DNA from 4 places in the Colwellia sp. BRX8-9 genome. Region 1 is predicted to be linked to each of the others. Evidence: predicted binding sites of a transcription regulator. Region 1 holds the regulator's gene; each other region holds the start of a gene.
The links. Region 1 encodes sigma-54, which starts transcription at its own class of promoters, with help from an activator protein. Its sites were predicted from a motif close to GTTGGCACGNNNNTNGNNT; they were not measured.

Region 2: the regulator sigma-54 is predicted to act here: its motif matches at 2,817-2,835, upstream of flgA (flagellar basal body P-ring formation chaperone FlgA).
Region 3: the regulator sigma-54 is predicted to act here: its motif matches at 5,489-5,507, upstream of H4J70_RS10245 (PEP-CTERM sorting domain-containing protein).
Region 4: the regulator sigma-54 is predicted to act here: its motif matches at 4,255-4,273, upstream of H4J70_RS04890 (CmpA/NrtA family ABC transporter substrate-binding protein).

The regions. Positions count from the first base shown of each region.
Region 1 covers NZ_JACGVN010000002.1:169,553-177,008, reverse strand. Annotated here, with positions in the region: gene H4J70_RS02505 (calcium/sodium antiporter) at 1-980, shown strand, start outside; gene H4J70_RS02500 (KpsF/GutQ family sugar-phosphate isomerase) at 1,024-1,989, shown strand; gene kdsC (3-deoxy-manno-octulosonate-8-phosphatase KdsC) at 1,991-2,536, shown strand; gene lptC (LPS export ABC transporter periplasmic protein LptC) at 2,533-3,099, shown strand; gene lptA (lipopolysaccharide transport periplasmic protein LptA) at 3,080-3,622, shown strand; gene lptB (LPS export ABC transporter ATP-binding protein) at 3,619-4,350, shown strand; gene H4J70_RS02475 (RNA polymerase factor sigma-54) at 4,430-5,938, shown strand; gene hpf (ribosome hibernation promoting factor) at 5,962-6,249, shown strand; gene ptsN (PTS IIA-like nitrogen regulatory protein PtsN) at 6,295-6,750, shown strand; gene rapZ (RNase adapter RapZ) at 6,782-7,456, shown strand, end outside.
Region 2 covers NZ_JACGVN010000004.1:79,637-87,092, reverse strand. Annotated here, with positions in the region: gene H4J70_RS04640 (TIGR03545 family protein) at 1-950, shown strand, start outside; gene flgN (flagellar export chaperone FlgN) at 1,132-1,560, opposite strand; gene flgM (flagellar biosynthesis anti-sigma factor FlgM) at 1,598-1,912, opposite strand; gene flgA (flagellar basal body P-ring formation chaperone FlgA) at 1,987-2,679, opposite strand; gene H4J70_RS04620 (chemotaxis protein) at 2,863-3,810, shown strand; gene H4J70_RS04615 (protein-glutamate O-methyltransferase CheR) at 3,876-4,709, shown strand; gene flgB (flagellar basal body rod protein FlgB) at 4,780-5,181, shown strand; gene flgC (flagellar basal body rod protein FlgC) at 5,184-5,603, shown strand; gene H4J70_RS04600 (flagellar hook assembly protein FlgD) at 5,625-6,311, shown strand; gene flgE (flagellar hook protein FlgE) at 6,424-7,456, shown strand, end outside.
Region 3 covers NZ_JACGVN010000010.1:61,848-69,303, reverse strand. Annotated here, with positions in the region: gene H4J70_RS10260 (chloride channel protein) at 1-1,653, opposite strand, end outside; gene H4J70_RS10255 (DUF6776 family protein) at 1,732-2,463, shown strand; gene prsT (XrtA/PEP-CTERM system TPR-repeat protein PrsT) at 2,490-5,303, opposite strand; gene H4J70_RS10245 (PEP-CTERM sorting domain-containing protein) at 5,602-6,471, shown strand; gene erpA (iron-sulfur cluster insertion protein ErpA) at 6,673-7,014, shown strand; gene H4J70_RS10235 (hypothetical protein) at 7,011-7,456, opposite strand, start outside.
Region 4 covers NZ_JACGVN010000004.1:144,042-151,497, reverse strand. Annotated here, with positions in the region: gene H4J70_RS04905 (alginate export family protein) at 1-638, opposite strand, end outside; gene H4J70_RS04900 (ABC transporter ATP-binding protein) at 699-1,559, opposite strand; gene H4J70_RS04895 (ABC transporter permease) at 1,584-2,540, opposite strand; gene H4J70_RS04890 (CmpA/NrtA family ABC transporter substrate-binding protein) at 2,664-4,010, opposite strand; gene H4J70_RS04885 (CmpA/NrtA family ABC transporter substrate-binding protein) at 4,421-5,494, opposite strand; gene H4J70_RS04880 (ANTAR domain-containing response regulator) at 5,536-6,171, opposite strand; gene nirD (nitrite reductase small subunit NirD) at 6,515-6,850, opposite strand; gene nirB (nitrite reductase large subunit NirB) at 6,877-7,456, opposite strand, start outside.

The DNA of each region.
Region 1 (7,456 bases):
TATTACAGATTCTAATTTTACTTGTTTCACTTGTTACTCTGGTATGGAGTGCTGATAAATTTGTTTTTGGTGCCTCATCATTAGCAAGAAATTTTGGTATCTCACCGATGATTATTGGTTTAACTATTGTTGCCATGGGTTCATCTGCTCCAGAAATGATGATTGCAGCGACAGCATCTTTAGACGGTAACAATAATACAGCTATCGGTAACGCAATCGGTTCAAACATTACTAACATTGCTTTGGTACTCGGTATAACAGCATTATTTCAACCTTTAAACGTATCCTCATCAACGGTAAGACGAGAAATTCCATTAATTTTAATTGTTACCGCCCTAGCCTATTGGATGCTTTCTGACGATTACTTTGGCTTTAACGAAGGCTTATCACTGATGATCGGCTTTTTTGTTTATATATTTGCGTTACTTTTTATCACCATAAGAGCCTCTAAAACTCGGCCAATTGATGATCCATTGATCATTGAAGCTGAACAAGAAGTGCCTGACGCGGTTAGCAAACCTAAATCTTTACTTTGGCTAGTCGTTGGTATTATTTTCTTACCTATGAGTGCTAGCTACCTGGTCGATTCATCCGTTTTTATTGCTAAAGCATTTGGCATAAGTGACTTAGTGATTGGTTTGACCGTTATTGCCGTTGGCACAAGCTTGCCAGAACTTGCTGCAAGTATTATGAGTATTATCAAGAAAGAAGATGATTTAGCGCTAGGGAGTATTATTGGCTCTAATATCTTTAATATTTTGGCCGTACTCTCGCTCGCTGGCTTAATTGCACCGGGCGAAGTAGATTCAGATGCCGCAGCACGTGACGCTCCTTACATGCTTGGCGTTACCGTATTATTATTTATACTGTGTTTTACTCGTCGTGCCGGAAAGTTTTGCATTGGCCGCTTAAAAGGTTTGTTATTAATAGGCGCTTTTATCGCTTATCAAGCGCTACTTTTTAGTCAAATAAAGCAATAACAAACACTATAATAGCAATTTACAAAATAAAAACGGGCTAATAATGAACGATTTCAAACAACTAGCGTTAGACGTTATTCACATAGAACAACAGGCTATTGCAGAGTTAGCCCAGTACATTGATGAGAACTTTGAATATGCCTGTCAGTTAATGTTTAACTGTAAAGGTAGGGTTATTATTGCTGGCATGGGCAAGTCAGGCCATATCGGTGGCAAGATTGCTGCAACGCTGGCGAGCACCGGCACACCTTCTTTTTTTGTTCACCCTGGTGAAGCAAGTCACGGTGATTTAGGTATGATAACCGGTGATGACGTCGTGTTAACTATTTCGCACTCGGGCGAAACCAGTGAAGTGTTAGCAATAGTGCCAGTCATAAAACGTATTGGCGCTAAACTTATTGCGATGACGGGGAATCCAGCCTCAACCTTAGCAAAACTAGGCGATACCCATGTCTGTGTTGCTGTTTCACAAGAGGCTTGTCCACTAGGATTAGCGCCAACATCAAGTACCACAGCAACCCTAGTAATGGGTGATGCACTCGCTGTTGCCTTATTAAATGCTCGCGGCTTTACCGCTGACGACTTCGCACTCTCTCATCCCGGTGGTAGTTTAGGAAAACGCCTATTACTACGTCTTAGCGATATAATGCATAGTGGTGAGCGCTTACCAACTGTAAATGCTAATGCTAAAATTAAGGATGCGTTGGTTGAAGTATCATTAAAAGGTTTGGGGATGACGGCGGTAGTCGACGAGAGTGGTCAATTACAAGGCTTATTCACTGACGGAGATTTACGTCGTATTCTTGATGAACGTATTGATATACATCTTGATACTATTGCATCAGTGATGACAAAAAATCCCACTGTGGCTCATCAAGATATGCTAGCCGCCGAAGGCTTAAAAATCATGGAAGACAAAAAAATTAATGGTTTAATTATTGTTAATGACAATAATATACCTATTGGCGCAATGAATATGCACGACTTACTAAAATCAGGTCTTATCTAATATGCAAACACTCTATGGCGAAATTACTGACACAGCATTCAATACCATGAAAAAAATAAAGCTGCTGATATGTGATATTGATGGCGTTTTTTCTGATGGCCGTATTTATTTGGGTAACGATGGTGAAGAATTAAAAGCTTTTCACACTAAAGATGGCTACGGCATAAAAGCATTAGGCGCCAGCGGTGTCGATGTAGCGGTGATCACCGGGAGAACATCAAATATTGTCGCAACACGTATGTCAGCCTTAAATGTTAAATATATAGTGCAAGGTGAAGAAAATAAATTACCCGCCTTGAAAACGATGGCTAAGCAATTAAAGCTATCCCTCGAGGAAATTGCTTATATTGGTGATGATATGCCTGATTATGAGTGTATCAACGCTGTAGGCTTGGGTATTGCTGTTAAAGATGCCCACCCAAGTATTTTATCTATCGCAAATTACACCACTTTTAACCATGGCGGTTTTGGTGCTGTTCGAGAAATATGCGATTTAATCATGCTTAGCCAAAACACCTTAGCAAATGCTTCGGGTGCGAGTATATGAATCGACTTTATAGTTTAACCTTGTTGTTTTTTCTAATTGCGGGAGGCGTTTACGGTATAATTGAATGGAGAAATTCCTCAGCACCACAATTACAAGCGATTGATAAGACGCTGACCCCTGATTTTATTGCCGAAAATTTACACAGTAATGTTTATAAACATCAAGGAAGCTTAGCTTATGTTGTTGATGCCCATCGTATGGAACATTACCCTGAGTTAAGTATTACCAACTTTGAGTTTCCTCAATACACACTTCATCCAAAAAATGATGCGCCCGCATGGAAAATATCTGCCAATGAAGGCATATTATACAATAACAACCGGGTAAAATTAGCAAAGCATGTCCGCCTGTTAGCAACAGATCCCGATAGCTTATTACAAGAAGTTCAAGGAAAATACTTTGAACTTGATCTAAAAACTAACATCATAAGTTCAGAACAAGAAATTAAAATTATCGGTAAAGGATTTACCATCGATGGTAAAGGTTTAATTGTCGACTTAAACACCAACCAAATGACACTAACTAAACATGTGAAATCAATTTATGAAATTGTTAAAAAATAGCCTACTGTGCTTATTGTTATCAACTCCGCTATTTTCGTCAGCTTTCGCTGAAAAATTTGATATAAAACAAAAGATTGAAATTAACGCTTCAAGACAAGCCGTTGATCTTAAAAATAAAATATTCAGCTATATTGATAACGTGGTGATCACTCAAGGTTCATTAGTTATACGTGCTGATTTAGTACAAGTGCTGACTCAATCTGGCAGTGAAGAAAAAACCTATATCGCTAAAGGGAAGCCAGCAACCTTTAAACAAACCTTAGCCGATGGCACTCCTCTTAGCTTACAAGCAGACGAAATAAGATATGAGCCCGCAAATAATTTAGTGATAATTTCAGGAAATGCGTTATTACAGCAAGAAGGTAGTGAGGTTAGTGGCAGTAGAATTACTTACAATATTGCCACTCAGTATGTTAATGCTGAAAGTAAATCTAACGAACGCACTAAAACGATTTTTCAGCCGAAAGAAAAAATTAAAGCGACAACCACAGACGCGAAAACTCAGGAAAAAATTAATTTATGAGCACTAGCACCCTAATGGCAAAAGGCCTTGCCAAAGCCTATAAAGGCAGAAAAGTGGTTAAAAATGTCAGTATGCAAGTTTCAGCAGGACAAATAGTCGGTTTACTGGGCCCAAATGGTGCCGGAAAAACAACTTCTTTTTATATGATTGTGGGGTTAGTTGAAAGTGATAGTGGCGATATTATCTTAAATGACGAAAACCTGACGTTAGCGCCTATGCATGAGCGTGCGAGAAAAGGCATCGGATATTTACCACAAGAAGCCTCTATTTTTCGAAAACTCAGTGTTTACGACAATATTATGGCTATTTTACAAACACGAAAAGAATTATCAGATGCTGAACGCGAAGAAAAATTAGAACATCTTGTTGAAGAATTCAACATAGGTCATATCAAAGATAATTTAGGCATGAGCTTATCTGGTGGTGAACGCCGCCGAGTAGAAATTGCTCGCGCATTAGCTGCTGAACCAAAATTTATTTTATTAGATGAACCTTTTGCTGGTGTTGACCCAATTTCAGTAGGTGATATTAAAAAAATTATTCTACACTTAAAAGAACGTGGCATTGGTGTGTTGATCACTGATCACAATGTACGTGAAACTCTCGATGTATGTGAACATGCGTATATTGTTAGTCATGGTGAACTTATTGCAGAAGGTACTGCAGATCAAATTCTTGCAAATCAACACGTAAGAGATGTATACCTTGGTGAACAATTCACGCTATAGTAGTCAGTAAATGAATAGTATCTTCGTATGAAAAAAACGAAAATATCCCATTAAAAATAATAGGAAGTTAATGACCTAAATGCGCCCTACTCTACAACTCCGCATAGGACAACAATTAACCATGACGCCACAATTGCAGCAAGCAATCAAATTGCTGCAACTGTCTACGTTAGAGCTTCAACAAGAAATTCAGGAAGCCTTAGAAAGTAATCCATTATTAGAAATGGATGAGTCTTCAAATAATCCCGAAGATAAAAGTACTGACAACCTTGAAGAAGCTCACACTGCCGGTAATGGTGACGTTAAAGAAGCCCCTGCTTCTGATGGTAGCGAAGACGCTACGCCTACCATTGATGAAATCACCACCACTGAAGCCATGGACAAGAACGATATCCCTGAAGAATTAAACATGGATACCACTTGGGATGATAACTACACGGCCGGTGCAGCAAGTTCAAGCTCAGGCCCAGCTTCAGAAGATTATACTTACCAAGGCGAGACTCAAGACTCCATTCAAGATCATTTGCGCTGGCAAATGGAATTAAGCCCTTTTACCGAAACAGACCGCGCTATAGCGACAGCAATTATTGATGCTGTTGATGACGCCGGTTACTTAACGGTATCTAGTGAAGACATTTTAGAAAGTGTTGCCATTGAAGGAGTAGAGCTTGATGAAATTGAGGTGGTACTAAAACGTATTAACCTCTTTGATCCTGTCGGTGTCGCTGCTCGTTCTATTTCAGAATGTTTAATCATTCAACTTAATCAATTTGACCCCGCTACACCTTGGTTAGCAGAAAGTAAGTTAGTTTTGCGTGACCATATTAATCTGCTGGGTAGCCGAGACTATCGTACATTAATGCGTAAAACTCGACTGAAAGAAGAGCAACTGCGCGAAGTGGTGCGTCTTATTCAATCACTTGATCCTAGACCCGGCGATAGTGTGATGAAGAGTGACGATCAGTATGTTATTCCTGATGTGTCTGTTGAAAAGAAAAATGGCCGTTGGGTGGTCGAATTAAACCCTGATACTGCGCCAAAACTTTCGGTGAATCAGCAATATGCTTCGATGTCACGTTCGATGAAGTCGACAGCGGACACACAATTTATTCGCTCAAATTTACAAGAAGCTAAATGGTTTATTAAAAGCTTAGAAAGCCGTAATGATACCTTATTAAAAGTGTCAAACTGTATTGTGCAACGTCAAATTGGCTTTTTTGAACATGGTAATGAAGCCATGCGTCCAATGGTTTTAAATGATATTGCCGAAGCTGTCGATATGCATGAATCAACCATTTCACGAGTGACGACACAAAAGTACATGCATACGCCACGTGGAATTTTCGAACTGAAGTTTTTCTTCTCAAGCCATGTTGGCACCGAAAGCGGTGGCGAATGCTCATCAACAGCTATTCGTGCATTAATCAAAAAATTTGTTGCTGCCGAAATCCCAGCAAAACCACTTAGTGATAGTAAAATGGCTGATTTATTAGCCGATCAAGGGATAAATGTAGCTCGACGCACCATAGCAAAATATCGAGAGTCACTTTCTATTCCACCTTCTAACCAACGAAAAAGTTTACTTTAACGAAAAGATGAGGAATTAAGCTTATGCAAATTAATCTTTCTGGCCACCATGTTGACATTACCGAAGCTTTACGAGAAAACGTCACGACTAAGATGGCAAAATTAAGCCGACATTTTGATCATATCAATAATGTTCATGTTGTTCTCACCGTTGAAAAATCAAATCAAATTGCTGAAGCGACTGTTCACGTTAGTGGCTCTGATTTACATGCAAAAGCTGAAAATGCTGACATGTATGCCTCTATTGATAGTCTTGTTGTTAAGCTTGACCGGCAAATATTGAAGTACAAAGGTAAAACGAATCAGCATTAATGCTGTTTATCGCCTGTTCACTCACCAAAGAATCTAAGTAGTATAATGAAGTTGCAAGATATCCTTACCCTTGATTGCACCCTGTGTGCGATTAAGGGTACAAGCAAAAAAAAACTCCTTGAAATAATTAGCACAACTGCGGCAAAAAAATTCGACAATATTGATACTCATCAATTATTCGAAAGCTTAATGGCGCGTGAAAAGGTTGGCTCTACCGGCATAGGAAATGGCATTGCGATTCCTCATGGTCGATTAACCAACACGTCACAAGTTATTGCTGTATTGCTGACCAGTGAACAAGCCGTTGAATTTGATGCGATAGACAACCGTGCTGTCGATATTATTATTGCGTTATTTGTCCCCGAAGAAAACTGCCAACAACATTTAGATACCTTACAAAGTATTGCGCAAATATTTAGTACTAAACAGTTCGCAAAGCAAGTAAGAAAATGCCAAAATTCGCAAGAGCTTTTTACTTTAATAAAGCATGCTAAACGTTAATAAAATCTAATAATAATCCAGGAAAACTCAAATGAAACTCTTGATAGTCAGTGGTCGCTCAGGGTCAGGTAAAAGTGTCGCCTTACGTGTACTCGAAGATTTAGGCTACTACTGTGTCGATAATATTCCGGTGAATTTATTGCCTGCATTAGCGCATACCGTTATTAATGATTACGACAAAGTAGCGGTTAGTTTAGATGTACGTAACTTACCCAATGATCCTAATGACGTTTCAGAAATATTAGATTATCTACCAAAAACAGTAAAACTCGATATTCTGTATTTAGATGCTGATGACTCTGATCTTATTCGACGTTTTAGTGAAACGCGTCGTTTACATCCTTTGATTAAACAAAATATCCCACTCGACCAAGCCATCTCTTTAGAGAAAAAGCTGCTTGAGCCTATTTCCACGCGTGCGGGTTTGTATATTAATACCAGCCAGTTATCACCTCATCAATTATCTGATTTAGTGCGTGAGCGAATTTTGGGCAAAACCTCGGCATCTATGGTGGTGGTGTTTGAATCTTTTGGCTTTAAACACGGTGTACCACAAGACGCAGATTATGTTTTTGATGCACGTTTTCTGCCTAACCCTTTTTGGGAAACAGACTTAAAAGGTTTTACCGGTTTAGATCAACCCGTGCGAGACTTTCTTGCTAGCCAACCGATTGTCACTAAATTTATCTGGCAAATTAACAGTTTT
Region 2 (7,456 bases), on a different contig from region 1:
TGTTGTTTGGTGAGCAAGCAAGAGAATACTTTGGTTATGCTGATACTGTTTATCGAAATATAGCACCGCTAATTAAATCTTCAAAAGTCGACAAAGAAGCACCAGTAGCAAGTGATCAAGGTCGTTATGTGCAGTTTAATGATGAAACACCTTTGCCCGACGTACTTATCGAACAAGCAAATTTTTCTTTAATATTGCCACAAGGTGAATTTGCAATTAGCGGCAAAGAATTGACACATCAGCACTGGGTACGAGGTAATAACAGTGTTATTAACGTTAAAAGTGACAATGTACAGGGCTCGGGGAAATTAACCTTAGGGTTAGCTTTCTCACTAGATAAGCAAGATGTTTTAACAGGTAAGGGGCAGTGGCAACTTGCCGATGTCACCTTAAAAGATGTTTCACTACAAAAATCAAGTGCTTTTACTTTAGATCTTAACAGTGGTTTATTATCAGGTAAGGGGTCTTTTTCATTCATTGATGACCAAATTGACAGTGAAAATAAACTTAACCTAGCTAATACTCAATATAGTGGTGCTGGCACTTCGAAGTTAAGTACACTCTTTATTGACACAGTTCAGTCTCTTAAGTCGTTGGCGTTAACCATAGCTGCAAAAGGTAAAATAACGGCTCCGACGTTATCTATCTCATCACCACTTGATAACCAATTAAAAGATTCAATGGTGCAGCAAGTATCAACTAAATTAACAAGCTTCAAATCTGACATTAAAGCAGGGTTAAACACTAAGCTTACTCAAGCTTTAGGGGGAAGTAATAAGGAAGCCGAGTCTCTAATGGATGTTGAAGCACTGATTGGAGATAGCGATAAAGCATTAGATGAGCTGATTAACTCAGATATCGTCGCAGCGAAAAAGAAAGAGTTTGAAGATAAACAAAAAGATAAGCTCAAAGATAAAGCAAAAGAAAAACTAGGGAAACTATTTGGTTAGGCTTGCTTAGCTTACTCATCATTAATGACAAGTTTACGCTCAGCTATCGTAGCTGCCAAGGGGGGAGCTGAGCGGCCAAGCTAAACTCGTTTAATAAAGTCGTTTTAGTTTTTTCTGTAAAAAAAGCCTCAGCTTATTGTTAAGTTGAGGCTTTTTGTTGTTAATTAGCGTGTTGTTTTTACTAAGCTTTAATGCCTAAACTGCTAAGGCCACCACTTTTCTTGCCCTTACTATTGTAGGTCATTGATGAGCGGTTATGATTCTCAAGCAAGGAGTTTTTCATGCGTTCAGCGGCAAGTGAAGATTGCTGTATGATTTGACCGTTAACCTGATTTTTGTCTTTACAACGCAGTAAAATAGCTTCAATTTCAGCAATCTCTTGCTGATGAATACCTGATTTAACTTCGTTTTTCAAAATAATATTTTGAGCGTTTTGTTCATCAAGTTGCTGTATGGCTTTTAGCAAAGCCTCTTTTTGCTCGGTAACGGCAGTTAATGCTTGTGGGCTTTGTTTTTGTAAGACTTCTTTTTCAACGCTGAGCAGCTCTTCAAGCTGCTGTAGGTTATGTAACTGTTGAGCAATTAATTGCTCTGCTGCTAACGCTGTCATCAGGTGTAACTCCTGTGATTAGGTTAACAGTAAACTGTTAGCCTAGTTTAAATTCGAAATTTGCTATACTGGCAGCAAGCTTTTCAGGATCAACTTTATACTCACCATTTGCAATGGCTTTTTTGAGTTGATCGATTTTTTTCTGATCAACGGCTGGTGCGTCATTCGCTTTCTTTTGTAACTCATTTAACTGTTGAGCTTGTGGTGTTAAAGAGACTGAATCTTTACCTACAGATCTTCCTTGTTCACTACTTGCTGCATTTTGTGTGGCTTGCTGTTTGACTTGTACTTGTTGATCAAGCTTTTGCTTTACCTGACTGTTGTTTGACAAGTTATTGATATTTATAGCCATAATACTATCCTATAGATAACGGGTTGATATTCACTATCTTGTTATCGGCAAGCAGCCTAATAACTTAACCATTATTATAAATTAATTATCACTTCGTTGATAGCCGATACTCGCCCTGTTACCGTTCTACCACTGCCTTCATTTTCAACCGCTATTTGCTCGCCAAGCCCCCCGTCTTCAAGGGCTATGCCGGAGGTTTTTATTGTCAAGGTATTCGATTGCGCAATAAGCGTGACATGGCTGCCTTTGCAAACAAAACAAATATTTTTTTTAGTTAGAATCACACCCGCCCTCAACTTTCTTTTAGCTCGGGTACCAATAACGATTCTGGTATCATCTAAGCTCTCACCACGAATTCTATATTTATCGCGATATTCAATGGTGACATTTGAACTATCAACTCTACTGCCCTTACTAATGATACTTTTTGCAACAACTACCGGTATGACCACTTGAATTTTTGCAGGAATATAAAGATACCAAGACGATGGGTCGTCGCAATTTATTTTAACATTTACGTTTCTACCATTATGATTTTCAGGTATATTTGCGATTAAAGGTGTTAAACAAGGTTGAATAATAATTCTGGGATCTAAAGTAGAGACTGAAACGTTTATCTTTCCTTGCTTTGGCAATGGCGTGTTATTTTTTATAAATTGGGTAACAAAATCTTGAAGTTGCTGTCTGTCCATCGTTTGGGCAAAGGCTAGATTTGAAAAAAGCGCTGAGATTAGCGAAAGAATGATAAATATCTTGAATATGCTCATAAATTTGTCAACTATTTGCTAGGGAAATTAAAATACTCGTCTATGCTTAATTTATGTATAGTTTAACAATAATTAAAAACAGACGAATACGCACTAAACGTCAAAAAATTGAACGTTCAATATGTATCTGTAAGCACAATCAAGAAGTGTGCCTTTTTGTGAATTAAGTAAAATGAGGTTTGTATGGCAGGAATTTTAGACTCAGTAAATCAACGCACTCAGTTGGTTGGACAGAATAGGCTTGAATTATTACTTTTTCGTTTAATCGGACCACAACGTTTTGGTATTAATGTTTTTAAAGTACGTGAAGTTATGCCTTGTCCGCGCTTAACCTTACTGCCAGGACAAGACCCTTTTATTAAAGGTGTTGCCCATATTCGTGGCCAAACCATTTCAGTGATCGATTTGAGCAAATCGACAGGTGGCCCAGAAATAGTGCCAGATGAAAATTCTTTTGTCATTATTGCAGAATATAATCGCAGTGTGCAGGGCTTTTTAGTTGGCGGTGTTGAGAGAATCGTCACGTTAAGCTGGAAAGACATCATGCCCCCTCCAGAAGGTGCTGGCAAATCAAGCTATTTAACGGCGGTTACAGAAATAGACAAAAAAATGGTCTCTATTTTAGATGTAGAGAAAATTTTAAATGAAATTAGTCCTATTTCAACAGAACTCAGTGAAGGTGTTGTTGATGCGAGTGTCGGAGTTAGTCTTGGCGAACGGGTAATTATGATCGCGGATGATTCAACCGTAGCTCGAAATCAGGTGAGAAGAGCTCTAGAGCCATTAGGCTTAACAATGTTGTTAGCTAAAAATGGCCAAGACGCTTTAGATCAATTACTTGCTATAGAAGCCGAGTGTCATACATCAATTACCGAAAAAGTGGCTTTACTTATCTCTGATATAGAAATGCCTGAAATGGACGGTTACACCTTAACCGCTGAGATTAAAAATAATGATCGATTGAAAGCCATGCCGGTTATTTTACATACTTCGCTAAGTGGTGTTTTTAATAATGCCATGGTTGCTAAAGTTGGTGCAGAAGATTTTATTCCAAAGTTTCATCCTGATGAGTTAGCCACAGCAGTAAAAAAATGGTTAAAGAAAGATGAACTAGCAAATAATGCTAATTAACCCATTATTTTTAGCGTATTCTATCGTTAATAAATGATAATAATAATTTAAGGCGGAATATCGAAGTGTCAATCCGACAGCTTGATGATAGCAGTTATCATCAGTTTAGAGTCTTCCTAGAGAAACAATGTGGCATCGTCTTAGGTGAAAATAAACAATACCTAGTGAAAAGCCGTTTAGCCCCTTTAATGGCTAAATTTGATGTTACCACATTAGGTGATTTAGTCACTCGTACTCTCAGTCCAATTGAAAGGCAGTTACGCGCCGCAGTTATCGACGCCATGACGACCAACGAAACCTTGTGGTTTCGCGATGAGTACCCCTTTGAACTATTGAAAAAACGCTTACTTCCTGAGTTTAAAAATCAAAGAACGCCTTTGAAAATTTGGTCAGCGGCAAGTTCTTCAGGTCAAGAACCTTATTCTATTGCGATGGCAGTTCAAGAATTTAAGCAAAGTAATCCTGCTGCGTTTTCGGGGGGTGTTCAAATTATTGGCACTGATATCTCCAATACTATGCTTGAGCATTGTAAGTATGGCCATTATGACAATTTAGCGTTGTCACGAGGTTTATCAGCCGAACGCAAAAGAATGTTTTTTGAAAATGGCGATAAAGGTATGTCAAAAGTCAAAGACTCGGTTAAGAAAATGGTTAGCTTTAGGCAACTAAATCTCCTAAATAGTTATAGTCTAATGGGTAAGTTTGATATTGTATTTTGTCGTAACGTATTGATTTACTTCGCACCAGAAATTAAAAAGCAAATAATATCTCAAATTGAAGGTGTGCTAAATCCTAACGGCTATCTCTTTCTTGGCGCCTCGGAATCCTTAACGGGTTTAAACCAAAACTTTGATATGGTTCGCTGTAATCCTGGTATCATTTATCAGAAAAAGACTTAATATCCCCCCACTAAACTCCCCGTTGGCATAGAAATTGTATAGTTATCTTCATTGATTTGGAGGTAACACTATGGCTATCACTTTTGAAAAAGCACTTGGCATTCACCCACAAACACTTGCTGTTCGTTCTAAACGTGCAGAAGTTATTGCTAGTAATATTGCTAATGCAGATACACCCGGCTATAAAGCCAAGGGCATGGACTTTAAGTCTGCCTTAGCGCAAGCCTCTCAAAAGCAACAATCAGGTATGTCACGAACCCACGAAAAGCATTTTGATGTTCGCATTGCAACCAATAATGGTGTGCAATTTAGAACACCCGATCAACCAGATACTGGCGATGGTAATACCGTAGATGCACAAGTGGAACGAAACTTGTATCTAGAAAACTCAATGCAGTATCAAGCCAGCATTCAATTTCTTACTGGCAGGATTAAAGGCTTGAAAAAAGCCATCACCGGAGCAGGGCAATAATTATGAGCCTATTTAACGTATTTACTATATCTGGCACGGGTATGAGCGCTCAATCTGTTCGCTTAAATACCACCGCAAGTAACATTGCTAATGCTGATAGTGTTAGCAGTAGTGTTGATGCAACCTATCGAGCACGGCATCCGGTTTTTGCCGCAGAGATGCAAAAAGCTGCCGCAGGACAAGATGACTCAGGCGTAGGTGTCAAAGTTTTAGGCATTGTGGAAAGCGATCAGCCTTTAAATATTCAGCACTCTCCGGGACACCCAATGGCAGATAAAGATGGTTTCATTTATAAACCCAATGTAAACGTGATTGAAGAAATGACCAATATGATTTCAGCATCACGCTCATATCAAACAAATGTTCAATTGGCTGAATCAGCAAAAAATATGCTGAATAAAACCTTACAGCTTGGCAAGTAACAATTAAAGGTGGGATAAAATATGGAAACAGTAAGCGGAAGTAAACCTTTAGATGGCATGCGCTGGCAAAAGGAAGATGTTACAACGACGGATAATGGCAATGGTATGTTAACGCAAGAAGATTTCTTTGCGTTACTGACCAAAGAGCTTTCTCATCAAGATCCGACTAAGCCCGTTGAAAATAATGAAATGATTTCGCAAATGACCGCGTTTTCAACGACTGACGGTGTGGCAACGCTAAATGAACAGTTTACATCATTTGCTGCATCCATGTCATCGAGTCAAGCATTACAAGCCTCCTCGTTAGTGGGTCGTAGCGTTCTAGTTGATGATAATGTTTTTGGTATGGCTGAAGGCGAAGCCGTTAAAGGCAAAATGGTCACTGATAAAGCGGCAAGTAATGTGAATATTTATGTTGAAAACACCGCTGGAGAACTTATTCAAACAGTTCCTGTTGGCAGTGTGGCTGCAGGTGAGTTTACCTTTAATTGGGACGGCAAGATGACAAATGGCGAGCCCGCTCCACAAGGTGCTTATCGTTTTAGAATTGCAGGATTAGTGGAAGGTGAAGCATCAGAATTACAAGCGATGACCTATCGTAAAGTTGATAGTGTGACGTTAGCCGGTGCAGGTGGAAATATTTTATTAAATCTTAATGGTGGCAGTTCCATGGCACTAGCAGATGTGGTGGAAGTATCAGAAGGTTAGATTAATAGTTCTTCGAACTAAATAAATTTAAGCCACTGTTATTTCAATGAAGAGTGAATACTCGAAAATTAGAAATAATTAAGATAAACAGTTTTTTATATGAGGTGCAATTATGTCATTTAATATAGCGTTGAGCGGATTAAACGCTGCTCAAAAAGATTTGGATGTTACATCAAATAACATCGCTAACGTTAATACCACCGGCTTTAAAGAGTCGCGTGCGGAATTTGTTGATGTGTATGCAGCATCATTACTTGCTTCTGGTAAAACAAAAGTGGGTGACGGTGTTTTGACGGCAGATGTCGCTCAGCAGTTTCAGCAAGGTAGTATTCAGTTTACTAATAACGCGTTAGATTTAGCCGTTACGGGTAATGGTTTTTATGCAACAGTACCTGAACTTGACTCCTTAGAAACGTCATATACCCGAGCAGGTCAGTTTAAATTAAACGACAGTAACTTTGTTGTTAACTCTGCGGGTGAGCATTTATTAGGTTTCCCAGTTAACCCTGACGGCACCTCTGCGTCGGTAAGTTTAAGTACGGCAGAGCCTATTCGTATTCCTACGGCCTCTGGTGCTCCTCAAAAAACCAGTGAAGTAGATGTACGAATGAACTTACCTGCGGGTGATTCTTTCATTAGTAGTGCGCCAGGTAACTTTGATCCCGATGATCCTTTGACTTTTAACCATTCAACTTCAGTGACTATTTTTGATTCATTAGGTGATAGTCATATAATGACTTATTACTTTATTAAAGATAATCCTTCGTCTGATGCTAACGAGTGGATGATGTTTGCTGGCGTTGATGGCATACCGGTAGATTTAGCTGATCCAGGTGGACAGACAGATCCAGATCCAACGGCAGCTCCAGGAACGCCAATAACAAATCCACAAGGTGGCGGTAGTTCAGGTCCGTTATCAGCAAGTGGCGGTGTTACTGGCATGCGTATGTACTTTGATTCTTCAGGTGATTTTGTTGCACAATTACCTATGCCAGGTGACGGTGGTGCTATTACCGTGGCACTTGGAGCGACAATATTAGCCAATGGTGCTGATCCAACTCAAACCGTGAAAATTAATTTTAATCTAGACCCTCTTGGCCCTAATCCAAATGAACCTACGCAGTTTGCTTCAAACTTTGAAGTGA
Region 3 (7,456 bases), on a different contig from region 1:
AATAATACCTAAGATCTCATTAGGATCATTATCATAAATATAAACACCACCATCTCGCTGTTCAATCAGGGCTAAATAGGCTTCAGCTAAAGTTGATTGGCTTTGCAAAGGTAGTAGCTGTAATTGTACTATTTCAACGCGCTTAGTGCCTGGCTCGTGTTTTATTTTTAACCATGAAAATGTTGAGTAAGGACTAAGACTTTCTGTTTCAGGTGCTACTTCAATAATAACATGATTTAACAATTCAACATTCTTCAATGCCCTGAAAACTTCCAAAGAACATTCTTGTTGATAAACGCTAATATTTTCCTGTAAAACGCCTAATACACCGATACGCTGCAATGATTTCTCGATGGGAGATTTTCGATATTTGAGACCCTGCTGCTCAAGTTGCATAACAAATACCGATCGGTTGTTGAAAAACTGCCCTGAAAAGACACAGGCAGTGGTGATAACTATCATTGCTGGCACAACAACCTCTAACTGATTTGACAACTCGACTACCGTTAATAATGCGGCAAGGGGAGCGTTTAGTGTTGCTGCTAAGAACCCCGCCATACCCATTAAGGCATAATCACCAGCAAAATTTTCTCCGGGTAGATAACCAGTAGCTAATACTGAAACACAGGTGCCTACAATAGCACCAATACCAATAATAGGACCGATAATACCACCAGGAATACCTAGGCCTAAAGCGGTAATGGTCATCAAGATTTTAGCGAATAAAACCCCAAGTAATAATTGTAAAGGAATATTATTTTCTAAGGCAAACGTTATTACACTTAAGTCTGTGCCCATAGCAAAGGGTACAAAGAAGCCAAGTATGCCAGTAATTAATGCCGCTAACATAATGCGTGGCACAATATGAATCGAGCTCGAATATTTTATAATAAGGACTAAGTATCGGTTAAAGCCATAGGCTAATAACCCAAGTATTAACCCTAATATAATCAAAACAGGGTAATGATGAAAACTGAGGGATATTTTACTAAAATATCCAAATTCATGGGCAGGCCCCAAAAGGCTTCGGGTGATCATTGACCCCGTAATAGAAGCGATCATTACAGGAATAAAAATATGCACTTTGTATTCGCGTAAAATAACTTCCATAACAAATATAACAGCGGCAATGGGGGTATTAAAACAAGCGGAAATACCTGCGGCAATGCCACATGCACAAAGTGTGCGTATGGTATTAAAAGGTAGATTTAACTTGTTACCTAAATAACTGCTACAAGCGGCTCCTAAATGTATAGCAGGTCCTTCTTTTCCAACTGAGAAGCCTGAGGCTAATGCAATCACACTTCCGAAAAATTGATTTAACGTATTGCGAAATGGAATAATGCCATTAGCTACTTTTAGGCGATGTAATACAAAAGGAATGCCGGTGCGCAAATACTGGTAGCCGGTTAGCCAAGCAAAAAATAAAATGACTAATCCGCCTACGATAGGCAAATGGAAACGACTTAAAGCATCTAAGCTGGTATAATTATCTTTTTGGACTAAATAAAAGCTTTGAACTGTCTCAATGCTGTAGGAGAATAGCACAACTAAAAGTGCTGATGCAGTGCCACCTAAAGCGGCTAACAAACAAAGTTGCCAGGAAGTTCTCGGTAAGGCTAAACGTTTTCTAAGTAAAGAGAGCGATATCATAATAATGAAAGGGTGCACCTTTTATTGTTTGAGCCTAAAAATATTTATTAACTCGTTGGATATCATAATACTTTTCAAATGAATTGGTTAGCAAAAATAAATCTAAATACGGTTGTTGTGCGTTTAGGCGCATTTCGTTCCGCCCTTTTACTTCTTCTCGTGATTGTTATCTGTCTTTACAGTGGCTATCGTGTTGGGAATTTTTATCATGGTTATCAAGTTAAAACGTTAGCACAACAGCAAACGCGATTGAGTAAACTCTATGAAAAAAATGTTCAGCAAAATAGTCAGATTAATACCCTTGAAGTAGAGCTAGAAGTTGAACGTATGGCTAATCAGCACTCCCAAGAGCTTTTAAAAAGCATGGAGTCTGAGCATTATGAAGTAAAAAAAGAATTAGCTTTTTATGAAAAAGTGATGGCACCAGAAAAAACCGCTGATGGATTGGCGATTGATCGAATGATGATCCACCCAACAGCCAGTCCACATCATTTTCGTTTTCAAATTGTTTTAATGCAACAGCAAGTACGTAAACGTTTTGCTAAAGGCTATGTCGATTTTACTTTATTGGGAAGTTTAGATAATAAGCCAAGCGAATTAAAGTTAAGTAATATATCGGTATCTACAAAGAAAGATTTATCCTTTAGTTTTCAATATTTTCAAATTGTTGAAGGTGAGTTCACTCTTCCTGAAAACTTTTTACCCGAAAAATTAGCGTTAGCTGCTATTTTGCCAAAAAATAGATGGCAAAAATATCAGCGAATAGATCAGAGCTATATCTGGAATGATTTATTAAAAAACACTCAATAATGACAAGTGTTTTTTAATTATTCACGCTATTCCTCAGTAAGCTTTTCCATAAGTGCTATAGCAGCAGCTCTGTTAGGAAGTGTACTTTCATTTTCTAACGCAGCCTTTAGATATTTCTTTGCTTCACCCTTGCGATCTAATTGATATAAAGTAACAGCTAAGTGATACTTTATTTCAGCATTGTTGAAATCTTTAACAATAACTTGTCTAAATATAGGTAGTGCCAAATCTGCTTGTTTATTTAGGGTATAAGACCAAGCAAGTGTATCCATTATTGCGACATTATCAGGTAATATCTTATCTGCTTTTTTTGCATACGTTAATGCCTGAGGGAACTGCTCCAGTTTAATGAATACTTGTGCGGCATTATTCAACAAAATTGGCAGTTCAGAAAACACCTCAATTAAATCTTGGTATTTTTTAGCAGCACTCTGCAGTTGATTTGTTGCGACTAGTGTATCCGCGATTGCTATTTGAGAGGTAATGTCTCTTGGGTTTTCTTTAACCCAAAGGGTCAATAAATCAAGCGCCTTTGAAAATTGTTCTTGTTGTTTGTATACACGATATAAACCATAAACCGCGGGTCGGTTTTGACTTTTTTTCAAGGAAGCTAGAAATATTTTTTCTGCTTCGGCTAGTTTTCCTAATTGTAAGTATAAGTTACCCTCAAGGTTGTTTAAAAAGATAATATTAGTACTTTTTTTGGCTATACGCTTTAAAATATCGAGCGCTAACGTTTCGTTTTTTTGTTGCAGATAAATATCAAACAACTTTAAATGGGAGTCAAGATTTTCAGCATTCCATGAAATTGATCGTTTTAAGCTGAGTGTAGCGCCTTCAAAATCTGAGCGTGACAATTGTGCATCAGCAAAAATATTATAAACATTTGATTTATCATTACTATTTTTAACCGCCAATTCGAAAGTACTAAACGCTTTTTGGTATTCTTTATCTGCCATGTATAAATTAGCGAGTGCTAGATAAATACTTCCTGCTTTGTTGTTTTTGTTTAAAAACTCACTGGTTAAGGTTATCGCTTCTTTCAATTGGCCAAGCATGACTTGTATTTCAATAATATTTATTAATGCATTGGGGTTAGTATTATCAACACTGTAGGCTTTTTTGTAGGCTGATAACGCTTCATTATTATTGTTGGTTAGGCGATGTATATTACCTAGCTCAATCAGTAAAAATGAATTGGGTTCTGTTAGTTCAACGATTTTCTTATTTATTTTTGCTATCGCTTTTTCTGGCTGTTGTTCCATAACATCGATTCTTGATAAATGGACAAGTGTCCTAAGGTTGTTAGGGTTTAACTTTAGTGATTGTTCTAGTGATTCTTTTGCTAGTAGGTGCTGTTCTAGTTGACCTAATAAAATACCTTTTTTTAAGTGCAAAACGCTATCATCACTTTGTAAAATTAACGCAAGGTCTAATTGCTCTAGTGCCTGTTCAAACTGATTGTTTTGTTGGAAGGCCTCTGCGAGCAGCACAATAAAACTTATATTAGCATCTATTGATTTTGCTAATTGAAGGTGAGTAATAGCTTGTGGAAACTTTCCTGTTAAAATTTCTAATTTTGCTAACTCAAATAGAGGTTGGGGATTTTCTTTATCACTGTCAATAACATCTTTGAGGTAATCTTCAGCAAGTTGTAGTTCTCCTAATACGGTATAGGTCTGACCAAGAAGCGACCATGTTTCAACGTCGTCAGGGGCTACTAGCTTAGATTTTACTAATAATGTTTTTGCACGAAAGGGATTATTTAATGCGAGTTCAATTTGAGCGGCTAACTTTAACGCTCTTATATCGTCACTAATAATAGCGATATATTTTTGCAAAAAATCTTGAGCCTTTAAATTTTCTTGTTGCTGAAAACTAATCACACCCGCTAAATAAAGATACACGGGATTCTGTTTCATTATATCTTCGGGTAATCCCATTAATACGGTATTGATATGAGCGGTTGTTTTATTAACTTCTTCAGTATTACCTAAGGCACTGTTTGCAATTATCTTTAAATAATTTGCTTTCGGCTCATTGGGGATTTCTGTGATGATTATACCAAGGTCGTTTAAAGCAAGTTGAAAATCACCCAGTTCAATATATAAACTGGCTCGCGTAAGTAACGCAGGAAAATCTTTATTGTTTAGCTCAATAACTTGTGAAATTATTTTTAACGATTCAATCCGATTGCCAGCTTGCTGTTCTATATTAGCAAGCATTGTCAAAGCGATACTGTTTGTTGGCGATGAAGAGAGTGCTTTATCAATATAGGCTCTTGCTTGGAGCATATTTCCATTAAGCAGCTCTACTTGTGCTATGCCTAATTGGGCTTTGATACTACTAGGCATATACTCTAAAGCTTCTTGGAATAAAACTTTTGCTTGCGCTAAGTTATTCATCGCTATAAAAGCACGTCCTTGCAATACGGCAACTTTACTCAGTTGTTGTTTTTGAGTTATAGAAGCCATTGGCGCATTAATTACTTTTTTATATTTTTGCTGTAAAAGATAAGCTTCAAGCATTAACGGCAGTATTTTACTTTCATCGGCATTCTTTTCTTGGGCGTTTTCTAGTTGATTTTCTGCCGAAGCTCCATCACCCATAGCAATATATACTTCGGCGAGTAACACCATAGAAGGTAAATGTTCAGGATCATTTTTTAAGGCATTCTTTAAATGAATAATTGCCGCGTTGAGTTCAGAAAGGTAAAAGCTTGCTAGGGCATCTTCATAAGGTTTATCTGCGTTTTGATCGGGCAAAGCCAGAGCATGCGAACTCAGCAATAAAATTGTGCCGGAGAGTAAGGCTAAAGTCGTTTTTACCAAAGAGGCCATTTAATTATTTCTCTTATGAAAATCAATTGCTAAGGATACTAGGAGTCATTATGAATATCTAGCAGATCTTTAATTGTTTAAGTTGCACATTTAATAGTTGTCGATATTTTTTACACTTTTAGGTAAAATAACCGATATATCAAATAATATAATCCTATGCACTTAAAAATAAAGGGCTTTTTAATCTTGGCTTGAATATTGAATTGTGTGGGGTCAATAAGTAAATAAAATTTATACATAGTCTTGTGTTTTTATTACACATGTTATTTATGCCAGTATTTAGAAGTAGGTTTAAAATATGAAATGTTTAAAATGGATTGCAGCTGTTACATTCTCAGTGTTAAGTATTAATGCGCTTGCCACCAACGTGAGCGGTGAAGAAATTATCGATAATTACATCGGTGCAGGCCACAGCAGCGATGTTAATGGTTACACATCTCGTTACGATATCGATAAAATGCTTGTTTCTCGTGATGGTACAACGCTAAGTGTTGATATCTTTACGTCATTTTATAATGATGTAGGCTACAATGACATTAAACTTGGTGATTTGTTTATGGCTGCTGATGAAGACCTTAATGGTACAGCAACATCTCCTTGGAACCCAAATGGGAACCAACCAAACAATGGTGACAGGTATACTGATTCTGCTACAGATTCAAACACTGGCACTGACTGGAACTATGTTTACGATCTTAGTGGCGCACGTAAATCTACGTCAGGAACTGGCCAATTAAAGTCAGGCTTTAGCAGTAATCAGGTAGTTAGTTCATCTGATCTTCATGGTACTAGTTCTCGTGATAACCAAGCGGTAATGCTTGCTGATAGGAACAGCGATATAGTTCATGATTCATCTTCATGGTCAGTTGATAATCAAGCAAGTTACCAGAAAACATTCACTTACTGGAGTCATCATTATAACTATCAGAAAAGTTATAATGTTGACTATGGTAAAGTTAGTTTTTCTTTTGATGTGAGCGGCACAGCACTTGCCACCGCTAATCAAATAGCCTTTCGTTGGGCAATGACCTGTGCTAATGATATTATTGAAGGTGTAGCTTCTTTTGCTCCTCCTAGTGATACTATTGCAGTGCCAGAACCACAAACATTTGTATTAATGTTACTTGCTATGTTTGGTCTTATTTACCGTAGAAAAATAACTCACTAATTGACCATTAGCTACTAACCCGTTAGTGGTTTAATTAATGCGCTATATTTAATTATATAGCGCATTTTTTGTATATATTTCAGATGAAATTCTTCTTCTTGCTGATAAATTTTACTATCTCAGACAATACTTGACTAAATTAGTCAAGTTTAAGATAATACACGCGAGACACTCCCGTAACATCTTTGTAAGTAGAGCAATATGTCAACTCCCGAATTACCAATAAAATTTTCCGATGCCGCCGCAAATAAAGTATTATCTTTGATCACAGAAGAAGAAAATCCGGAATTGAAATTACGTGTTTATGTAACAGGTGGTGGTTGCTCAGGGTTTTCATATGGATTTACTTTTGATGAAAAAGTAAATGACGGTGACATGACTATTGTGAAAAAAGGCGTCACTATGGTTATTGATCCTATGAGTTTACAATATTTAGTTGACGGCGAAGTTGACTATATTGAAGGTTTAGAAGGTAGTAGATTTTTAGTACATAACCCAAACGCTTCATCAACCTGTGGTTGTGGATCTTCTTTCTCAATCTAATTCTCTTTAGTTACATTGCGATTAACAAAAAGCCAGCGAAATATCACTGGCTTTTTTGTGCTTTTTTGTGCTTTTTTTTCAGCTACGGCCATTCTTTTATTTAAAAAGTTTTTTAAATTAGGCATGCTATTACACCTGATACTGCCGCCAAGCAAGGTTGACATCGCTTTTAGCGCACTATTAAATTTACTGCTATTACAATCTACCTCTTTAATTTTTGCTTTCGCTGGGGCTAACTGATCATACGTTGTGATGGATTGGCCAACGGTACTCTTCTCGGTTAGGTATTTAGTTAAGCTGTCGTTTGCAGCGTTTTCACGGGCTTGGTTATCTAAACGTTGCTTAAGCTTCTCCAGTGACGTTTGACTCATTTTTTTACTTGATTTTTTACTCTCCAACACGTTTTTATCAATTGGCTGTTTAGATAACTTTGCAGGCTGTA
Region 4 (7,456 bases), on a different contig from region 1:
TCAACTTCTAAGAGATAGCTGTAAACGGTTAGTTTGCCATAACTCGTTTTGTAGGCGAGGTTAAGTAAATGGTCTTTTGCATTAAAATCTTTTTCATTGGAAAAAATACGATTACGTTTATTAATGTAGCTATAGCTCATTTTTACATTGTCTAATGCGTCATAAGTTATGGTCGCGGCATCAAATGTTTGTCTATCTTGACGCCATCCTACATGCCCAACATAACGATGATTATCTAAGGTCAGTACTTGGCGACCGACTTTAGCGGTGATCCCATCTTTTTTGTATTGCACATAAGCTTGGTCTAATTCAGTCGTTTCTGGATCGGCAATAACAGAATATTGAGTATTATTACCCACGGCATCGTTATACTTGTTAATACCCGCTACTTGGCGTGAGTCTTCAAATTCAACAACTGCGGTAAAATTATTGTAGCTAGCACTGGTGTAATTTAGACGAGTTCTTAGCGTTAACGCTGAGGCATCTTTTTTGGTATTGTCTTGATCAACTTTTTCATATCGCAAGTTTAAATCTATACTGGCTTTAGCTTTAGTCTCGCTATTTGCGGTTGCTGAAGCACTGGCACTTGCTAACAAAATCACTGCCGTAATTTTTGAGAATGTATGAACGTTTTTCATGGTTTATCCCTTAAAGTTTTTTTAAATTATTTTTATAATTTTTTAATTTAGCGAAATGTATTAAGCAACACTGGACGTCTTTTGTTTTACTTCAGCTTTTTCAGTTGATTTAGCCGATTTAGCTGTAGGAATAACTTCAACTTTTCTTTGTTTTTCATACAAAAAAGTTAAAACAGCTGAGCGCAATCGGTTATATTCAACATCTTCTGCTAGCGCTAAACGGTTTCTTGGATGAGGTAAGTTGACGTCTAATATTTCGCCTATTGTCGCGGCTGGCCCGTTGGTCATCATGACAATGCGATCTGATAATAAAACAGCTTCATCTACGTCATGGGTGATCATGATGACGGTGTTGTTAAGCTTTTGCTGAATTTCCATTAATGAGTCTTGCATATGAGCTCGCGTTAAAGCGTCGAGCGCACCAAAAGGTTCATCCATCAAAAGTACTTCTGGTTTCATTGCTAAAGCTCTGGCAATACCAATACGTTGTTTCATACCGCCTGAAATTTCATCAGGACGCTTGTCTTTTGCATGATCCATATGAACTAAACGTAAGTTATGTTCGATCCATTCTTTCATTTCGCTTGAAGACATTTTATTTTTGAAGACTTGTTTTACCGCTAACTCAATATTTTGATAGGCGGTTAACCAAGGCAATAATGAATGGTTTTGAAAAACAACAGCACGTTCAGGGCCGGGTTCTGTTACTTCTTTGTTATTTAATAATACGCCACCTAATGTTGCTCTGTGCAAACAGGCAACAATATTCAATACGGTTGATTTACCACAACCTGAATGACCTATAAGTGAAATGAATTCACCTTTTTTTATTTGTAAATCAACACCCTTTAACGCGGTAAAATCGCCTTTAGGGGTTGGAAATACCATATCTACTTTGCTGATGTCTAAAATAATGCTCATGTGATTTCCTTAATCCTATATTGGCTAAAGTTGTGCGCTTGATTTGTCCCAAGACAATATTCTTTGCAGTTGCAGCATGGTTCTATCAAGCATGTAGCCAATAAGGCCTATGGTTAATACTGCGGTCATAATGCGACTAAGGGATTGCGAACTGCCGTTTTGGAATTCATCCCAAACGAACTTTCCTAACCCTGGATTTTGTGCCAGCATTTCAGCCGCAATAAGTACCATCCAAGCAATACCTAATGACATTCTCATGCCAGTAAAAATGGCAGGAATGGAAGCAGGTAAAACAATTTTTTGAATATGTACGTGTTTAGGCAGGCTTAATACTTTACTGACATTCACCCAGTCTTGATTTATTGAAGCCACACCAAAAGAAGTGTTGATGACCATAGGCCAAAGACTACATAAAGTTACTGTGATTAAAGAGGTGATAAAAGATTTAGCAAACATAGGATCAGGAGATACATAAAGTGCACTGACTACCATGGTTACTATCGGTAGCCAAGCCAAAGGAGATACGGGTTTAAAAATTTGTATAATAGGGTTTATTGCCGTATTTAAATTTTTACTTAAACCAATGGCAATACCTAAGGGAATAGCAACAACAGCAGCCACTAAAAAGCCACTAACTACCGTCACTAAACTGGTGAATATTTGGTCTAGAAATGTTTCTTTACCGGTATAAACTCGTATTTTAGCTTGATAGCTTGGATCTTTTGCCATGCGCACTTTATTTCGTTCGTCCTGGCGAATATAAAAAGCATCTTCTTTGTCGCGTTCAGCATTATGTTCATCAATTAAATTAACTACTTGAGTAGCCACTGCACTGGGGCCAGGGAATTTTCCGAGCGAAGTATCAATGCTACTTGCCGTAAACGACCATAGCAGCATAAAACAGAATATACCGGCCATAGGTAATATCAACGCTTGTGCCTTTTCTGAAATAAAGGACCCGATTATTTTGTTATTACTCATTGGCACAATACCTAATATTTTTTTATTAATTACAGCAGTCATTTTTGTTCTCCTTTATGCGCTGCCGGTTAATGGACAGCGCATAACTACTTAGTAAAGTACTGGCTAAAATACGACAAGGTTCTAAAGTTTGTCACCGGCTTTTAGGCCAATTTTAAACTTGTTTATATAGGCGTTTGGTTGAGTACCGTCATAAACAATGTTGTCAATAAAGTGTTTTTGAGGAGCACGGAAACCGTCTTCACCGACTAAGTCTGAAAAGTCGCTTTTAGACAATAACTTGTCATCAACTAATGATTGCGCTGCAGCCATGTAAATATCAGGACGATAAACTTGTGCGGCAATATCTTTGTACCAACTATCAGGTTTGTCATCGCTAATTTGTCCCCAACGACGCATTTGTGTTAAATACCAAATAGCATCAGAGTAGTAAGGATAAGTGGCGTTGTAGCGAAAGAATACGTTGAAGTCAGGTACTGAACGCACATCGCCTTTTTCGTACTCGAAAGTCCCTGTCATGCTGTTTGCGATAACGTCGTAATCAGCACCAACATAGTTCGATTGAGATAAAATTTTCACTGCTTCTGGACGGTTAGCATTATTGTTTTCGTCTAACCATTTAGCGGCACGAATCAATGCGCGTGTTAAACGAATGGTGGTATTTGGGTATTTTTCAGCAAAGGCTTTAGTAATACCAAATACTTTTTCCGGGTTGTTCTTCCAAATTTCATAATCGGTAACGACCGGCACACCAATGCCTTTAAATACGGCTTGTTGGTTCCAAGGTTCACCTACACAATAACCATAAATAGTGCCGGCTTCCATTGTGGCTGGCATTTGTGGAGGAGGCGTTACTGACAACAGCACTTGTGCGTCAATCTTTCCTGATGTATCACCTTTATGAGGAGCGTAAAATCCAGGATGAATATCACCAGCCGCTAACCAATAGCGTAACTCGTAGTTATGTGTCGACACTGGAAACACCATACCCATGTTGAAAGGTTTGCCTTCATCAAGATACTTTTCTACAACAGGCTTTAAGGCATCAGCTTTAATAGGATGAACAGGTCTTCCATCGGCTTGCTTAGGAATATTGACCTTCATTTGCTTCCAAATTTCATTAGAAACAGTAATCGCATTGCCATTTAAGTCCATTGAAAAAGGCGTGATGATTTCAGCTTTAGTCCCGTAACCAATCGTTGCTGCAATGGGTTGGCCAGCAAGCATGTGAGCACCGTCTAATCGACCATCTATAACGCCATCAAGTAATACTTTCCAGTTAGCTTGAGATTCAATCGTGACGTATAAGCCTTCATCTTCAAAAAATCCTTTCTCATAAGCAATAGCGATAGGGGCCATATCGGTTAATTTAATAAAACCAAATTTAAGTTCTTCTTTTTCTGGGTAGCCTAGCTCTGCTGCTTGCAAAGACGAAGTCAGTAGGGAGCCAGAAATACATAGTCCTGCAATAACAGTACGGCATAATTTTTTACATTCATTTTTTAAAGTCGTTTTCAAAATACCTTTCTCCAAATAAAAAAGCCCACAGTACTTCGGATACAATCCGAGTACTGTGGGCTTCAATGCCAAACTAATAATGACTACGTCGTTGCAGTGCGATTAGTTTTAACGAAATAAGTTTTGAGTCAATTTTCACTTTATCGTTAAAACAACCGCTGTTGATTGAATTAACATGAAAACGCTATTAACTATAAAGCACAATTAGTGCCACCTATTAATTGTATTTAAAATCAGTGATTTACTTTGTTACATGTGTTTTTTATTAAATGCTTTGCTCTATTTGCTCCAAAAGTGAGAAGTGTTTGCACTATTTTGGTGTCTATAGGCCTGTAGGCAGATACTTCATTTTAATAAAGGCTCTACTTATTCTTATATATTACAGCTTGATAAATATCTTCCCTGTAGATCGAAGCAATGTCTAGATCCGTTATTTGTTGTCTGTTTATGTGTCCACACGCTTGCATTAATTTGGCAATGTTTTCACCGTAATGATGTGCTGGCCTATTGAATGTGGGATCACCTAATGTCGAAAATTGTTGATAGCTTTCTACTTTACGAGGTGATGTATTGTTAAGGGTTAGGCAACCCCCCATTAATGAAGGCGCAATTACGTCGATATGTGTGTCTAAATACTTTGCACGACTCAAGAACCTCGCTGCTTCAAAGCGATTGGGAATATTTTCAAGCCATTGGCATGCTTCATATAAAGCAGATACTAAAGCAAATGTTGTTTCTGGGTGCTTAACTTGCCAATCAGACATTAATCCAAGCACCTTCTCAGGTGAATCTTCCCATAAGTCAGAAGAAGTAACACCTGTGATGCCAACACCTTCTCTAACCGCTTTAGCATTCCAAGGACTACCGACACAAAAGCCATCAAGATCCCCTGAATGCATAGATGGCACCATGTTTGAAGGAGGTACAATTAATAAATTAATGTCTGATGGATCGATATCACTATTCTTTAGCCATTCAACAAGTTGATAATGATGACAGCTATAAGGAAAAACGACAGCGAAGGTTAATTTATTACCTTCTTTTTTTCGTTGCTCTATTTCATGTCTCAATATATTGGCCGAAAATGGCATACTGATCTCATTGGTATTGTGTTGTAATAATATTTTTTGGTAGAGTTTAGTCGATAACGTGATGCCATTACCGTTACGACTCAATATCATTGGGGCAATCACGGTTGACTTTTGTCCGTGTAAACCTAAGTTACAGGCAATGGGCATAGGGGCTAACATTTGGGCGGCGTCAATAACTCCGCTATGCAATTTATCTCTTAATGTGGCCCAAGAATTTTGTTTTGTTAGGTTTACGTTAAGCCCCCATTTTTCGAAAAATCCCATTTCATGAGCAATGACTAAGGGGGCACTATCTGTTAATGGCATAAAGCCAAGGGTTATATTTTTTTTTTCAATATTAAACATAATTGATATTCTCTACAATTCTTTAACACGTCTTTAAATATCTAAAAAATGCTAGCAACAGAAAGGATGTTTTTGGCAACATCATCCATTTTCTGGCTGTTATCCATCGCTATTTTTCGAATGAAGTGATACGCATCTATTTCAGACAGTTGTTTTGTTTCCATTAACCAACGTTTAGCTTTATCGATACTTTTCTGGCTAGACAATTTTTGTTTAGTGTCAGCAAGTTCTTGTTTTAGTCCTTGAAAAAGCTCAAATCTCGCAATAGCCACATCAATAATTGACTTCACTCTTGTTTGGTTAACTTCCCCTACCACATAAGCACTAACCCCTGATTTGACCATCTGATTAATGGTAGTATTGGCACATTGTTGTTCTGAAAAAACTACGATAGGTTTTGGGGCGAATTGAGAAATTTTATTGAGGTTTTCAAGCATATCTCTGTTTGGAGATTCTATATCAATAATGATAACGTCTGGGTTTAGCTGTTTAACATCTCTTAATAAAGGTACGCCAGAATGAGCAACATGATAGATATCATATTGCTCATTTATCAGTACGCTCATTAATACCTTTGCTTTTGCATGGTTTATTTCAGCAAGCAATACTTTTAATCCTGATGGAACATCCTGATATATCGTATTTTTATTAGGCAAAGACAAGGTTTTATTTTTCAATTTATTCAAATTAAAATTAAGAATTAAGTATATTTAAAGCACAATTCACACCAGAATTTTAATTACATTTATATCAATTGGTTAGGATTGTCCTTTGATTTTTATACTCGTTTTTATTAGTTTGTGATGCAAAGATGCACCAAAATAACCTCTTCCGGGATTGAACTGTTTAAACACCTTAGCATGTAGAATTGGGATAATTAATCTTCGCGTATGCAGACTTTTTTTTAGCAGATGCTAAGTGAGTCATATTAGGCTTAAATTTAATGATGAATGGTAAAAAATAAAAATCCCAGCACCGTTAACTTCGCTAGGATTTTTATGAAAATAAAGGATGAAATCCTTAACCAAATATTTCTAATTTTCCATCAGTAACACGTGTTTCATAGGTCTTAATCGCTAAAGTATCATCATCTAAACAGGCTCCTGAATTTAAAACAAAGCGTTGTTTTAATAAGGGTGAAGCAACGTAAATATTACCTTTAGTTTCACCAATTAAACCGCGGTATAAAACGTTTGCTTTACCAAAGGGATCAAAGTTAGAAATAGCATAAACGGTGTCCTTGCCTACTTGGAATAAAGCCACTTGTTCTTTGTTTGCTAATAATGCACAAACACCTGAGTTTTTAATTAAATCACTGGTTGAGCAAATGGTTTGCCAGCTATTTTCTGTTGTCATTTTATTTTCCTTATTCGTAAACGTATTTATGCAGGTGTTAAATCAACGGCTTGAATTTGAACGCCATATTTTTTCTCATCACCTTGAGCGGGTCTAATTTGATCACGCTCAGTAACGAATTCGATGTTGCCATCGACAGTGTCAGAGTTAACAAACTGACGAAAACGCTTTAATTGCTCTTCACTTTCGATGGTTGTTTTCCACTCACATTGATAGGTATCAACGACATTTTGCATTTGCTTTTCTAATTCATCATTAATCCCTAAGTGATCGTCCTTAACTATTTTCTCCATGTAGGCTAAGCCGCCTTCTAGGTTTTCTAACCAGACAGAAGTACGGGTTAAACGATCTGCGGTACGCACATAAAACATTAAGTAACGATCTATATATTTCACTAAGGTTTCATCATCTAAATCAGTCGCGAATAAGTCGCCATGGCGAGGCTTCATGCCGCCATTGCCACTGACGTACAAGTTCCAGCCGTTTTCAGTAGCAATAATACCAATGTCTTTACTTTGTGCTTCAGCACACTCGCGTGTACAGCCCGAAACCGCAAACTTAATTTTATGAGGAGAACGCAAGCCCTTGTAGCGATCTTCTAAGAAA